2 linked regions of the Spirosoma aureum genome follow. The protein of the gene in region 2 interacts with the protein of the main gene of each other region in a pairwise test. Links are inferred from orthologs where the notes say so. Each region holds a gene or a part of one and is shown on either strand. Other genes may lie near its edges.

Region 1 (6,840 bases), 3.7 Mb from region 2 along the record:
CGTTTACGGGGACGAAGCCAAATTTGGCGGGGGTAAAACCATCCGCGATGGCATGGCTCAATCGGCCACGGCCACTCGTGCTGAAGGCGTTCTGGACATGGTTATTACCAGCGTTATGATCATTGACTATTGGGGAATTGTGAAGGCCGATATTGGATTGAAAGACGGCAAAATTGTTGGCATCGGCAAAGCCGGAAACCCCGATACAATGGACGGTGTAGACCCGAACATGGTTATTGGCGCTTCGACCGAAGTTCATGGTGGGGCGGGTCTGATTGCTACACCGGGCGGCATCGATTCACACATCCATTTTATTTGTCCGCAACAGATCGACCATGCTTTGTTTAGCGGCATTACAACGATGATGGGCGGTGGCACCGGCCCTGCCGATGGCACCAGCGCCACAACCGTCACACCGGGTGCCTGGAATATTCAGAAAATGCTCGAAGCAGCCGATGCGTTCCCAATGAACCTCGGCTTTATGGGCAAAGGCAATTGTGCCACAACGGCCCCGCTCGAAGAACAGATCGAAGCCGGTGCGCTGGGCCTGAAAATTCACGAAGACTGGGGTTCGACGCCCGCAGTAATCGATGCTTCATTGAGAGTTGCGGATAAATATGACGTTCAGATTGCCATCCATACCGACACGCTGAACGAGAGTGGTTTTCTGGAAGATACCATCAGCGCCATCAACGGTCGGGTAATCCATACGTTTCATACCGAAGGTGCCGGTGGGGGTCATGCCCCCGATATTATCAAGGCAGCGATGTACCCGTATGTGCTGCCGTCTTCAACCAATCCGACACGCCCTTACACCATCAACACCATCGACGAACACCTCGACATGCTGATGGTTTGTCACCATCTCGACAAATCGGTTCCCGAAGATGTTGCGTTTGCCGATTCGCGTATTCGTCCTGAAACCATCGCAGCTGAGGACATTCTGCACGACATGGGTGTTTTCAGCATGATGAGTTCTGACTCGCAGGCGATGGGGCGCGTGGCCGAAGTCATCACACGCACCTGGCAAACCGCCGACAAGATGAAAAAGCAGCGGGGCTTTTTACCGGAGGATGAAGGGAATAAAAATGATAATTTCCGGGTGAAACGCTATGTAGCCAAATACACGATTAACCCCGCCATTACGCACGGTATTTCAGACTATGTTGGGTCTATTGAAGCCGGGAAACTAGCCGATCTTGTTTTATGGAATCCGGCAATGTTTGGCGCCAAACCTGAAATGATAATCAAAGGTGGCATGATCATCGCCAGCAAAATGGGCGACCCCAACGCATCGATTCCAACCCCTCAACCCGTTATCTACCGCCATATGTTCGGAGCTTATGGCAAAGCTCTTTACAAGACCTGTGCTACGTTCGTGTCGCAGGTTTCGCTGGAAATAGGAATCGTACAACAATACGGGTTGCAGAAGATGATCTTACCGGTGAAGAATTGCCGGGCTATCTCAAAGAAAGACCTGATCCACAACGATGCAACGCCCCAGATCGACGTAAATCCCGAAACCTATGAAGTGAAAGTTGATGGCGAACCCATTACGTGTGAACCCGTTGCCGTCTTGCCCTTGGCACAGCGGTATTTTTTGTTTTAGGTAACTTAGAACATTCGCGGGGAGCCTGGAGCCGTGCCACCGCAGCCGCGGACGGTGGTTTGTTTGCGCATTATCAGTAACCGTGGCACGGCTCCAGGCTCCCCGCGAATGTTCTATAACTTATTTTTTGTCGTCCCGGCGCAGGATGAATCTTTGGGTAAGACGAATACTTTCGGCTGCATCAGGATGCCTTCTGCCGTCGGGATGACAAAACCAAAAAAATGCTTATTCAACAGAAACTCGGTCATCTTGATGCTATTGACCCTGGCGACCGAATCATCGACTGGCTGCCGCTGGAATGGTTTGAAACCAGCAAGCGGATTATGCGAAAGCGAACACAATTGGGGCAGGAAATTGCGTTGAAGTTTCTGGCCGAAAATCCGCAACTGACACAGGGTGACGTGTTATACGAGGATGCTCAAACCCTGATTGTGGTTGAGGTGCTGCCGTGCGATGTACTGGTTATCAGGCCAAAGTCCATGTACGAAATGGCATCGGTCTGTTACGAAATCGGCAATAAGCATTTACCCCTGTTTTTCGATGATGATACGCTGTTGGCCCCCTATGATGCCCCACTGTTTCGATTATTGACCGCATCGGGCTATGTTGTAGAGCAGCAACAACGAAAATTAATGCAACCCCTGAGAACGACTGTTTCGCCCCACGGGCATGACAGCAGTAGTGAAAGCTTATTTTCAAAAATCCTTAAACTCACTACACCCTCAGCATGAATAGTGGTCTGATCCGTCTCCTGCAATTAAGCGATCCTACCTTACCGATCGGAGGTTATGCGCACTCGGCAGGCCTCGAAACCTACGTACAGGCCGGTGTTGTGTATAATGTCCTAACAGCAAAAATGTTTGTCGAAGAAATGCTGGCCCGGAATCTGTTCTACACCGATGCAGCCTTGGCTTCGCTGGCCTATGATGCTGCCGCCCGGAATGGCTGGAATGAACTAGTAACGCTGGATGACGAATGCACAGCCGTAAAATTGCCAAAAGAAATGCGGCAGTCCAGCCAGAAACTGGGCATTCGGCTGATGAAACTATTTCAACCGCTTTGTGACAGTGCACTGGCAAATCAGTATCGAGAATCCATACATAATCAGGAAGTTATGGGGCATTATTGCCTTGCGTTTGGTCTATATGCACAGGCATTACAAATTCCGAAAGCAGATGCCATGACCGGGTTTTATTACAATGCGGCCGTTGGTATGGTTACCAATTGCGTTAAACTGGTTCCGCTAGGCCAGCAGGACGGTCAGGAAATTCTGTTTTCGCTGCATCCGCTTATTCAGGAATTGGTTATGAATACATTACAACCCAACCGGGAGTTAATCGGTCTTTGCTGCCCCGGTTTCGACATTCGAAGCATGCAGCACGAACAACTGTATTCGCGGCTGTATATGTCTTAAATAAGTGGAAAGAGGTAAAGTCAGAGCTTTCGCTCAGCGCCAGGCGGACATCCCCGATACCACGACTAACTATAAAGTAAACTAGCAATGATCGTTAAGATGGCCGAGGGAAACCTCAAAACAAAATTTGGGGAGTACCACGAGATTCTCTTTTATGATGGACAAAAAGAGTCGATTGCTCTGATTATGGGCGATGTAGATGGCGAAGAAGACGTACTGTGCAGGGTTCATTCGTCATGCCTGTTCGGACACGCCTTTAATAGTATCGAATGTGATTGTAGAGAGCAAATGGAGATTTCTCAACAACTCATTCAGCAAGCCGGGAAAGGAATTATTATCTGGCTAGAGCAGGAAGGGAAAGGAAACGGTCATTTTGCCCTCTTAAAAAGCGTCGAATACAAACGAAAAGGATTGTCCCAGGCTGATGCGTATGAAGCAGTAGGCTTTAAACGGGACGCCAGGGACTACACGAAAGCAGCCGAAATTTTAAGTGAGCTCGGCGTTAAATCAATACGTATGTTGACCGACAATCCGAAAAAAGTAGAGATGCTCACCCAACATGGCGTTAGTGTCGTTGGCATTCAGCCTACTACCTTGTAATCAGTAGACGTAATATTCTGTAGTAAACCTACGCAATGAAGTCAAGAACCTACATAAAAATTGGTGTGGCAGGGCCCGTTGGGTCAGGAAAAACGGCCCTGATCGAGCGTTTGTCACGCCAGATGACCAGCCAATATAGCATTGGTGTGATTACCAATGATATTTATACCAAAGAAGACGCGGAGTTTTTAACACAAAACAGCCTGTTGCCCGCCGACCGAATCATTGGCGTCGAAACGGGCGGTTGCCCGCATACGGCCATCCGCGAAGATGCGAGCATGAATCTCGAAGCCGTTGAGGAAATAGCCCAGCGGTTTCCGGATGTCGAACTTATTTTCATCGAAAGTGGGGGTGATAACCTTTCGGCTACCTTCAGCCCCGATTTGGCCGACGTGACCATCTTCGTCATCGATGTGGCCGAAGGCGACAAAATTCCCAGAAAAGGTGGGCCCGGCATTACGCGTTCCGATCTGCTCATCATCAACAAAATTGACCTCGCCCCCTACGTGAACGCCGATCTGGGTGTGATGGAACGCGATGCACGCAGGATGCGCAATGGCAATCCGTTTGTATTCACTAACTTAATGAGCTTACAAGGCCTGGATAGTGTCATTGACTGGATACGTCGGTATGCCTTACTGGAAACCGTTGACGAGCCAAAACTGTGGCGATGAAGGCTGAGTTACACATCCAGACCGCCCGGCGCGAAACGCGGACTTATCTGAAACAAGCTTTTTTTACACCACCGTTCAAGGTGGCGAATATTACGGAGGATAAACGGGCGGATCCCTTAAAGCTGATGCTCATGAGTTCGTCGCCGGGAGTTTTAGATGGCGATGATTATCAACTCCAGATTGACTTGGCCGAAGGTTGTTCACTGGAGTTACAGACGCAATCGTACCAACGATTGTTCACCATGAAGCAGGGAGCGTCGCAGCGTATGCACGTTCAGATGGAAAAAGGATCGTCGTTTTGTTTCCTGCCACACCCGTCGGTGCCGCATGAGCAATCCAGTTTCTCGGCAACCAACCAGATTTATATGACCGATGGTTGTTGTCTGATCTGGGGCGAAGTAATTACCTGTGGCCGAAAACTGAACGGTGAGGTTTTTCAGTTTTCGAAATATCATACGGTAACGCAGGTATTTATCAACAATAAAATGGTGATTAAGGAAAATGTTCTGATCACCCCGGCAACAATGAACCTGACCGCAATCGGGCAACTTGAAGGCTTCACTCATCAGGCCAGCCTGATTTATCTGAATGAGAAAGAGCCTGTTGCTGAACTCCGCAAAACGATAATAGCCTATTTAGCTCAACAGACGGGTATTTTGTACGGCGTTTCGGCAGCTCCGGTCAACGGGCTGGTGGTCAGGCTACTTGGGCAACATGGTGAACAGCTTCATACATGCCTGAAAACGATTGCCGGGCAACTGCCTCAACCTACGCTTCGTCAATCCAAGTCCGTAGCCTATGAGCCATGAAACCCAGTTGCTGATCCTAACCTCCATCACGGTGGCTTTTTTGCACACGGCTACCGGCCCCGACCATTACCTGCCGTTTCTTGCATTAGCCAAAGCGCGAAGCTGGTCACTCCCGCGAACCATCGGCTGGACCATCGTTTGCGGCTGCGGACACGTGTGGAGTTCAGTGCTGTTGGGTTTGGGCGGAGCTGCCCTCGGCTGGTCGGTTGCTAAAATCAGCTGGTTTGAATCGGTCCGGGGTGGAATAGCCGGTTGGGCGTTATTCGGTTTTGGGTTGATTTACAGCATCTGGGGCCTTATTCGAGCGTACCAGAACCGGCCTCACAAACATTTTGACCTACAGGACAACGGTGAACTGTATGTTTTCGAGCATAAGCACGATCAGGCAGTATCTCCACAAAATCGTTACAAAGTCACGCCCTGGGTTATGTTCCTGATTTTTGTACTGGGTCCCTGCGAACCGATGATTCCGCTGCTTTATTTTCCGGCAGCCCGACAGTCCTGGAACGGTATGCTACTCTTAATCAGTACCTACACTATCTTTACCCTGGCTACTATGATCGGTTTGGTTCTGCTTGGATATTATGGCATTTCCCTCCTGAAAACAGAGCAGTTGGAGCGTTATATGCACGCGCTGGCCGGGCTAACCATTACTACCTGTGGCGCAGGCATGGTGTTTCTGGAATGGTAATACGTTCGCAACGACGAATAGCTCCAAATGCTAGTCTTCACTGTCCTGCTCCCTCGTCACTGTCCCGGTAATGTAGCCATACGGTTCGTCGGTGGCGATAAAAATCTCATTTTTGTTGTCCAGACCAAATTGCTCCAGATTGAACGGTATATGGTGCTTGTTGGGCATGATCAGACTAATCTCGCTCACAGCCTCATTCTCTTCCAGAACGGCCGAACCCATTGCCAGTAAGGTTTGCTGGACCGACAGACTTTTATGATGGGCAAACGTTTTCAGGAGTGTTTCTCTAATTTTAGCAAATGCCACGGTAAAATCAAGCTCCTGTGTTGTATAGGTCCAGGTAGCCTCGCATTGGGTCGCCAATATGCGATCGGCCGTTTCTTTTAGCGTTGTGAATTGGTCTTTGATATAGCCTTCGAAGCCCGAATCTGTCGTTTTCAGAATCAGTAGGTCTTTGATACCAGACGTAATGGCAATATGATTCCCGGTCTGTATGATGGTTGTTGTATGGTTCTCAGAACCACCTCCGATGTAGGCATGGTGATGTGGCTCGCCGTCGAAAGTCATTCGGCGATAGGGATGCTCGACGATATCGACTGTCGCCTGGGTTACCTGTGGGTTATTGGTGATAAAATAATTCGCTAAATACAACCCGAAATTTTCAATAGAATCCACGAAATGCGCTTGAGCTAACGCATAGACGGTGTTCTTCTGCGTGTCGGTGGGCAGTATTTTCGAGTTATCGCCTAGTGTGTGCGCAGTTTCAAAATCCCCCTGCAAAGACACATTGACGGAGATCTGCCTGAATTCATGATAGGTAGGATGCCGAATTATTTTTGACAGATTCACAGCGTTCTTACCGTACGCATTTTTTTTCAGTTTAAGCTTCATGGTTGTTTCGGCTGTTTTAGGTAGTATTAACCCCTATTATAGAAATTAATTTTCTATTTTTAGTCTACATCCTCAACTCTTCAAGGCTACCAGTTGAGTCTAATCAGCAATAAGCTATCGCCACGCTAAAGATTGACTCCAGACAATCGTTC
Region 2 (6,853 bases):
ACTGCGCGGTATCGATCTGGATGTTAGCCGGGGCGAAAATGTAGTCGTGTTGGGTCGTTCTGGTACAGGAAAGTCAGTGTTGATTAAAATTATTGTTGGTTTATTGAAGCCCGACGCCGGAAGTGTTGTTGTGCTGGGACAGGATGTTGAAAAACTTCGCGACCAAGAACTCGATATGTTCCGTCAGAAAGTTGGCTTCTCGTTTCAGAGCAGTGCATTGTATGATAGTATGAGTATTCGGGAAAATCTGGAATTCCCGCTCATACGCAATGTGCGGGATCTGACGCAGGGAGAAATTGACCGCGCCGTTGAAGAAGCTCTGGACGATGTTGGTTTGTCGCAGACGATCAACCAGATGCCCTCGGAGCTTTCGGGTGGTCAGCGCAAACGAATTGGTATTGCCCGAACCTTAATGCTGAAGCCTGAAATCATGCTCTACGACGAACCAACGGCCGGGCTCGATCCGATCACAAGTATCGAGATCAACAACCTGATTAATGAAGTTAAAGAACGCTTTAAAGCGACTTCCATTATCATTACTCACGATTTGACCTGTGCGAAAACCACCGGCGATCGTGTGGCCATGCTTCTGGATGGGCGCTTCGAGCGAGTTGGCCCGTTCGAGGAGGTTTTTGCCGACCCCGATGAGCGAATACAGCAGTTTTACAATTACAAATTTGTCGATTAGCCAATGTAAGGTAATCCGGTAAACGAATATCGGCTCAGCTGCTGAACTGACACGATTTTACACAATTACCTCCATTACCGAGTTACCTAAATTACTCAATTCACTAATTCACTATGAGTACAGAATCGAACAAACGCTCTGTTGTTGTTGGCATATTTGTTCTGCTGGGCATTATCATCTTTGTTGCAGGGGTGTTTGTGCTGGGCGGGCAACAAAAACGCTTCACGAAAAGCATCCGTCTCATTGCCGTTTTCAAAGATGTATCAGGCCTCAAAGCAGGCAATAACGTCTGGTTTTCAGGCGTAAAAGTCGGAACGGTTAAGCGAGTCAGTATCTATAGCAATGCGCAGGTAGAAGTAGACATGGACGTCGAACAGAGTTCGAAGCAGTTCATCCGGAAAGACGCCAGTGCAAGCATTAGCTCAGATGGGCTGATTGGCAATAAAATTGTTGTCATTGTGGGCGGAACCAATAATCATCCTGAGGTTGAAGACGGCGACCGGCTGCAAACCCAGGCGGCCCTAAGCTCAGACCAGATTATGGCGACCCTACAGGAAAATAATAACAATCTGCTGCGCGTAACCAACGACTTCAAAGAACTGGTCGGGAACCTTAGAAAGGGCAAAGGCACAGTTGGCGCTGTGCTGACTGATTCGATCGTTGCCAACAACTTTAAGCGGGCCATGCTAAACCTGGAAAAGGCGTCTGATAACACCGTAAAGGTCACAGGCGCGGTATCGCAATTTGCGGCTAAATTAAATGCAAAAGGAACGTTAGCCAATGAGCTGGTGACTGACACAACGGTTTTCCGCCAATTAAGCCGCTCGGCGGGGCGGCTGGAAAGCGCGGCAACGTCGGCCGATGTCGCCGTTGGCAGCCTGCGAAAATCCACGGAGAACTTTAACCGGGCATCCGAAAAACTCAATAACAACAACAGTCCGCTAGGTGTGTTACTAACCGATCAGGAAACAGCGAATAACCTTCGGATTACGCTCCGGAATTTAAACAGAGGTAGCGCTTTGCTCAATGAAGATTTGAAAGCCGCTCAGAATAATTTCCTGTTGCGTGGTTTTTTCAAGAAGCAAGCCAAAGAAGATGCCAAGCGTAAAGCAGATAGTACAGCCACAAAACCGTAGTCCGGCCAGTCTATCCGGCTTTCATGTCACAGAATACGCCCTAAAGATGTACTAGATAACGAAGTTGTGCGTTACTAAAATGCACGGACTATCTACCCTTGCTGACTGTTACGGACTTTATAGAACGGCAACTTTCAGTAAGGGTAGCGTCTTTTTGTATACTTACGACAACTCTCTATACAATGTTGGGCTATCATTGGACTGCACTTTGTCTGGCCATGCTTACGCTTGCAAGCAGATATACCTCGTATGCGCAGGCAAAAAAACAGGAAAATTCTTTTCCTACCTACCAACAGATCAAGCCTAAAGATTCGGAGATTATCGATCAGGTATCTCCGCCGAGTCCGTCAACAATATATAGCCGGATTATCAATACCAGTTCGGCTCGGTTTCCCCTGAATTTATTTGATTATCCCGACGGAACGGTAACGTATTACCTGAATGATCAGCCAACAACCGATGTCAAATACGTTAAAGAAGTACTCAAAAATAAAAGTATTTCTGTTGAAACGATTTCGATAGATCGGCCTACCGAAGATGGGAAACGAATAATCAGAATACGGTATGAAGCGCTTTGAGTAGGGTGAATTCTCTGGATTACCAGCAGGTACATTCCTACAAAAAAAGTGGTTTGTGGGTCGCCTACTCCTACGAATAAGGCGAACCACAAACCACAGACAATCAGCTTTCTACCGATTAATGATGCCCACCGGGACCATGAACGTGTCCATGCGCCAGTTCGTCAGGGGTAGCGTCGCGTACCTCTACGACTTCAACGTCGAAATGCAGATTCTGGTCGGCCAATGGGTGGTTGCCATCAACGGTCACCGTTTCAGGTCCTACCTGTGTTACGGTGATCAATTCGCCCTGATTGGTCTCAAACTGCATCCCAACTTCTATTTTCTGGCCACCAAACGCTTTGATTGGAACCTCCTGAATAAGTTGGGGATTTCGTTTGCCATAGCCCTTTTCAGGAGCTACATCTATTTTTGCTTTGTCGCCTTTGGCTTTTCCTTCCAGCCCTTCTTCCATTCCTGGAATCAGGTTACCCTTGCCATGAAGGTAATAGAGCGGGTCACGTTCCTGGCTCGAATCCAGGATGTTGCCTGCATCATCACGGAGGGTATAGTGGATGGCGGCTACTTTATGTTTCGAGATCTGCATAATAATTAGCGTTCGATTGGTTTTTGGTAAGAAACAATCGAAACACAAAGTTGGCCTTTCCCATCGAAAATAAATTAACAATCGGGAAAGAATTGTCAATCAATGCATTTGTCTATCCACATATACCCATTCTCCTTACACGGACATAGGCGCTGCAGAGTGGTACTTCTCATCAGTAAAGATTTTGACTTAGACAGGCAACTGTTTTACTTATCAGAACAACAGCATCCAACTTTTTAACTCTTTATCAGAAAGCCGGGCTGTGCTTTCCCTCAATTTTTATCCCATTAAATACCGTTTACGAAACATTTTTTCGAAAAGGTCGTTCACCTGAAACCGATGTGTGTGGCATCGGGGCTTATTCAATCGAATAAGTCGATTTGTATTCACCATTTATACTCGACTATGACAACGAAATCGTGTTTCGGCTGGGCGATGGGATTCGCCCTACTTATTGGGGTTAATACAACAATTACAGCTCAGGATCAGAATACGGCGGCTCAGCCTACTGCTGCGGCAACCAGTACGATGGGGATGCCCGGAGCAAACTTAAAATCGGGGGTTTCGACCGGTAAAGATCTGGCGATCAGTGCCGCAAAATCGGCCGACCATACCATTTTATTTCGGGCATTGCGCGTATCGGGCCTGACCGAACAGGCTAGTAGTAAAGGCCCATTCACGGTGTTTGCCCCAACCAATGAGGCTTTCAATAAATTGCCGGAAGGCACTGTAGATGGACTTCTGCAACCAGCGGCTAAAGGAAAACTAGTCAAACTATTAGCGTATCACGTTGTAAAAGGCAAGTTAACCTCCGATCAGTTGCAGGATGGTCAGAAGCTCAAAACAGTAACGGGTGGCACACTAACCGTTGGTAAACAGGGCGATACAGTTACCATTACCGATGGGGCAGGTAACACCGCGACCGTTAACGCGGCCGATGTTGAAACCACAAACGGAATCGTTCATTCAATTGATACAGTGCTGATGCCCGCAGAAGGAGGCAAATAGACAAAAAATCTTTAGTAGCACACAAAATCCGCCAGTTCGATTACCGAATTGGCGGATTTTGTCTATCTATACCAACCGAACAATATCGAGAATCGTCGGTTATCTAATTGAAAAACGGCTGTTGATAGGAGCCCCAAACCACGAAAGGAGGACGTAATGGAAAGTGAAGAAAAAGAAGATCTGATTCGTGCAAAACAAGCTATTTCGCCCGCAGGACTGGCTAACCAGTCGGCAGAGGGAACCAGTGGACCCGGCAGTCAGATAGACGCAGAAGAGCTGCCTGCCGATCAGTTGGAAGATGACTATATGGATGGTGACGAACCGGGATCTAATCTGCGAATTCGGCATCCAAACCGGAATCCAAATCCTAAGCCTGACATTGATAAGCCAGCCTATAGTTAGTGGTTGAGGGATCAACAAAATTCGCTCAAAAAACGCTTTTATCAGGTCCATCCGATAAAAGCGTTTTTTGCTTTAGACCGAATACACACAACCTAAGCGGGCATTTCGGTGTTTATTGTGAATATACACTCAACGAAAAATGGATAAACGTAAAATATGGATTGGGGTGGCCATTCTGGCCGGATTAGTGATCGTATTCTTTGTCGGTCGCCAGGTGATTAACTGGCAGAAGACAAAACAGGAAGAGAAACAAAACCGGGAGCAGGCTTTGCGTCAGCTTAAGCAGGCAAAGCAAACTTTGCACCAGGTTTGCCAATATGCCGACTCAGTGGGCATCGATACGAGCCGCTTCACGATCAGTACCACCACTTCTAAAGATGATATTACTGAAAAAATCGCCCAGTTAGTCATGGAAACACGGTATGGCAAGAAGCCATCCCGGATAGAATTTAGTGGCCTTCCGGAAGCCGTTGATTCATCGTGGTCCGAGAAGATCAGTACGACCTTCTCGCCCGCAGCCATTACCGATGTAGCTTCCTTTTCTCCGTATAATCAGTTAGTGAAGCATTATAACCGATTACGAAATCGGACAAAAGCAAGTCCTGGCGTTGCCGATTCGCTTCGGTTGATCCGGCAAACGCTCAATTTTTACCGCTATATTAATCGGTTCGACCCCGAAAAATTTGTGGTAGTTAATATTCCGGCAGGCGAACTGAACGTGTTTGATCGAAGTGGGAAACGGTTTTTACCCATGAAAGTCATTACGGGCAAAAAAGATAAGCGAACGCCCTGTATGACAACGTACATTAAAGACATCGTTGCCTATCCCTACTGGAATGTTCCGAAAAGTATTGCGATCAACGAAATGCTTCCCAAAATCAGGAAAAACCTGGCCTTCCTGAACAATCAGAATTTACAGGTACTCGACAGTCGTAACCGTGAAGTAGATCCCGAAGAAATTGACTGGGAAAGCCTGTCTGAGACAAATTTTCCGTACCGGATCCGGCAGGCATCGGGTTGCGAGAATTCGTTGGGGCTGATTAAATTCGATCTGGAAAATCCGCTGGCCATTTACCTCCACGATACCAATGGCCGCGACATGTTCACCCTCACTGCCGATCGCTGGCGGAGTCATGGCTGCGTACGTGTGCAAAAGCCCGTCGAGCTAGCCAACTTCGTGCTCGGCAAACAAACATTCGATGCCGGTTTCATGAACCGCTGCCTGATCGATCAAAAGCCGCAGACGCTGGCCATTCCTAAACGGTTTCCGGTTTTCATCACCTACAACATTGCGGATGTCGATGCAGCGGGGCAATTACACTTTTATAACGATGTGTATGGGCTTGGTAAGTGAATTGGCTGAATTTATGCATTGAGTTATCGGAAGGCATTGATTTTGTTCAGGATTCGATAGTACTTTAGCATTACAATCTGCTTCGCATCGCTGAACGTGAAAAAATTAGTTTCGTTTGGGTTGTTCTTCCTGCTACTCTGTCATACGCTGGCGCACGTTATTGCGGGCCTGAGCGCATGGTGGCAGGAAGAACATGACCTATCGACTCGTTTGCAGGTTTATCGATCGGTGGATAGCATCGTCGAATTTCAGATTCCTCTGGTTAACAAAACCGACGGTACCGTAATTGTCCGTACGACCGAAGATGGTTTTAATTACCGTGGTCATTATTACAATGTCGTGAGTCTGGAAGTGCAGGGAGACACCCTGCACATTGCTGGTTTGGAATCGACCAGCCGTTCGTTCTGGCAGGATGATCTGCTGACGTTTGTAAATCATCATCTGACCTCGGTGCCCGCTACCGGTGGGAAAGCCAGCCAACTCTTAAAGCTTTTACTTAAAGAATACTCACCCAGCCCACGTACGGTCCTTCATTTTCTGTTTTTATCCTGGCGTGAATCAATCCGGATTCCTGATACGCCTTTAGTTTTCTCGACTCGCTCTGAGCCGATTTACTCTCCCCCACCCGAACTGACCGCCTGACGGCCGGTTACAGGTATGAATAAGTAGGCTAATCTGTCTAGGCGGATGAGTCATGTTCATGTACGTATCTAAATCGACAACGAATGCCTGCTTTTTCTGACTTTGCTTTATTGCTTGTATGGCTTCTGGTCAAACAGACTCTTTGCCAGCTATGGGCTGTACCTATCATGCCGGTTCGTTAACAACTCAGCTATCCATTGCCAGTTTATCGTGTTCTGATAAATCGGACAATCGGGGTTGTTCGTCATTTCCTTCTCTTTCGTTTTCACATCTACTCCGGATTAGGGCTCAATGTCCGATCAAATCCGCATTGGCTACGCATATGCATTAGTCAGTGATTGTATGCTGGGTCTGGTAAAGACATACCTAATTGGTTCGTTGCACTGTAGCCCATAAATACTTACTCCCATACTTCATGAAATCTCTTTATATAAACCTATTGTTTTTGCTGTTTCTCAG

What was found.
Region 1: the proteins of G8759_RS23810 (region 2) and ureG interact in binary tests that used the Escherichia coli proteins (3 or more experiments, as listed by UniProt). The link is inferred for Spirosoma aureum from one-to-one orthologs.

Annotation. Positions count from the first base shown.
Region 1 is NZ_CP050063.1:2,258,798-2,265,637, reverse strand. Bases 2,492-5,477 are described here. They hold ureG (urease accessory protein UreG), read left to right. Parts: upstream 2,492-3,658; coding sequence 3,659-4,297; downstream 4,298-5,477. Other genes in these bases: G8759_RS09025 (hypothetical protein), read left to right, coding at 5,096-5,477; G8759_RS09030 (urease accessory protein UreD), read left to right, coding at 4,294-5,106; ribA (GTP cyclohydrolase II RibA), read left to right, coding at 3,111-3,623; G8759_RS09045 (urease accessory protein UreF), read left to right, coding at 2,492-3,023. Outside these bases: ureC (urease subunit alpha), read left to right, coding at 1-1,609; urease accessory protein UreE, read left to right, coding at 1,831-2,340; more of G8759_RS09045, read left to right, coding at 2,337-2,491; more of G8759_RS09025, read left to right, coding at 5,478-5,797; pucL (factor-independent urate hydroxylase), read right to left, coding at 5,828-6,688. UniProt on the Escherichia coli protein: Involved in the maturation of [NiFe] hydrogenases. Required for nickel insertion into the metal center of the hydrogenase. Exhibits a low intrinsic GTPase activity, which is essential for nickel insertion.
Region 2 is NZ_CP050063.1:5,984,186-5,991,038, forward strand. What follows is about bases 1,255-4,253. They hold G8759_RS23810 (FKBP-type peptidyl-prolyl cis-trans isomerase), read right to left. Parts: upstream 2,989-4,253; coding sequence 2,521-2,988; downstream 1,255-2,520. Other genes in these bases: G8759_RS23800 (MlaD family protein), read left to right, coding at 1,255-1,824; G8759_RS23805 (hypothetical protein), read left to right, coding at 2,007-2,402; G8759_RS23815 (fasciclin domain-containing protein), read left to right, coding at 3,394-3,996; G8759_RS23820 (hypothetical protein), read left to right, coding at 4,153-4,253. Also shown: G8759_RS23795 (ABC transporter ATP-binding protein), read left to right, coding at 1-688; more of G8759_RS23800, read left to right, coding at 802-1,254; more of G8759_RS23820, read left to right, coding at 4,254-4,398; G8759_RS23825 (L,D-transpeptidase family protein), read left to right, coding at 4,538-5,752; G8759_RS23830 (hypothetical protein), read left to right, coding at 5,849-6,394; G8759_RS23835 (TonB-dependent receptor), read left to right, coding at 6,810-6,853. UniProt on the Escherichia coli protein: Folding helper with both chaperone and peptidyl-prolyl cis-trans isomerase (PPIase) activities. Chaperone activity prevents aggregation of unfolded or partially folded proteins and promotes their correct folding.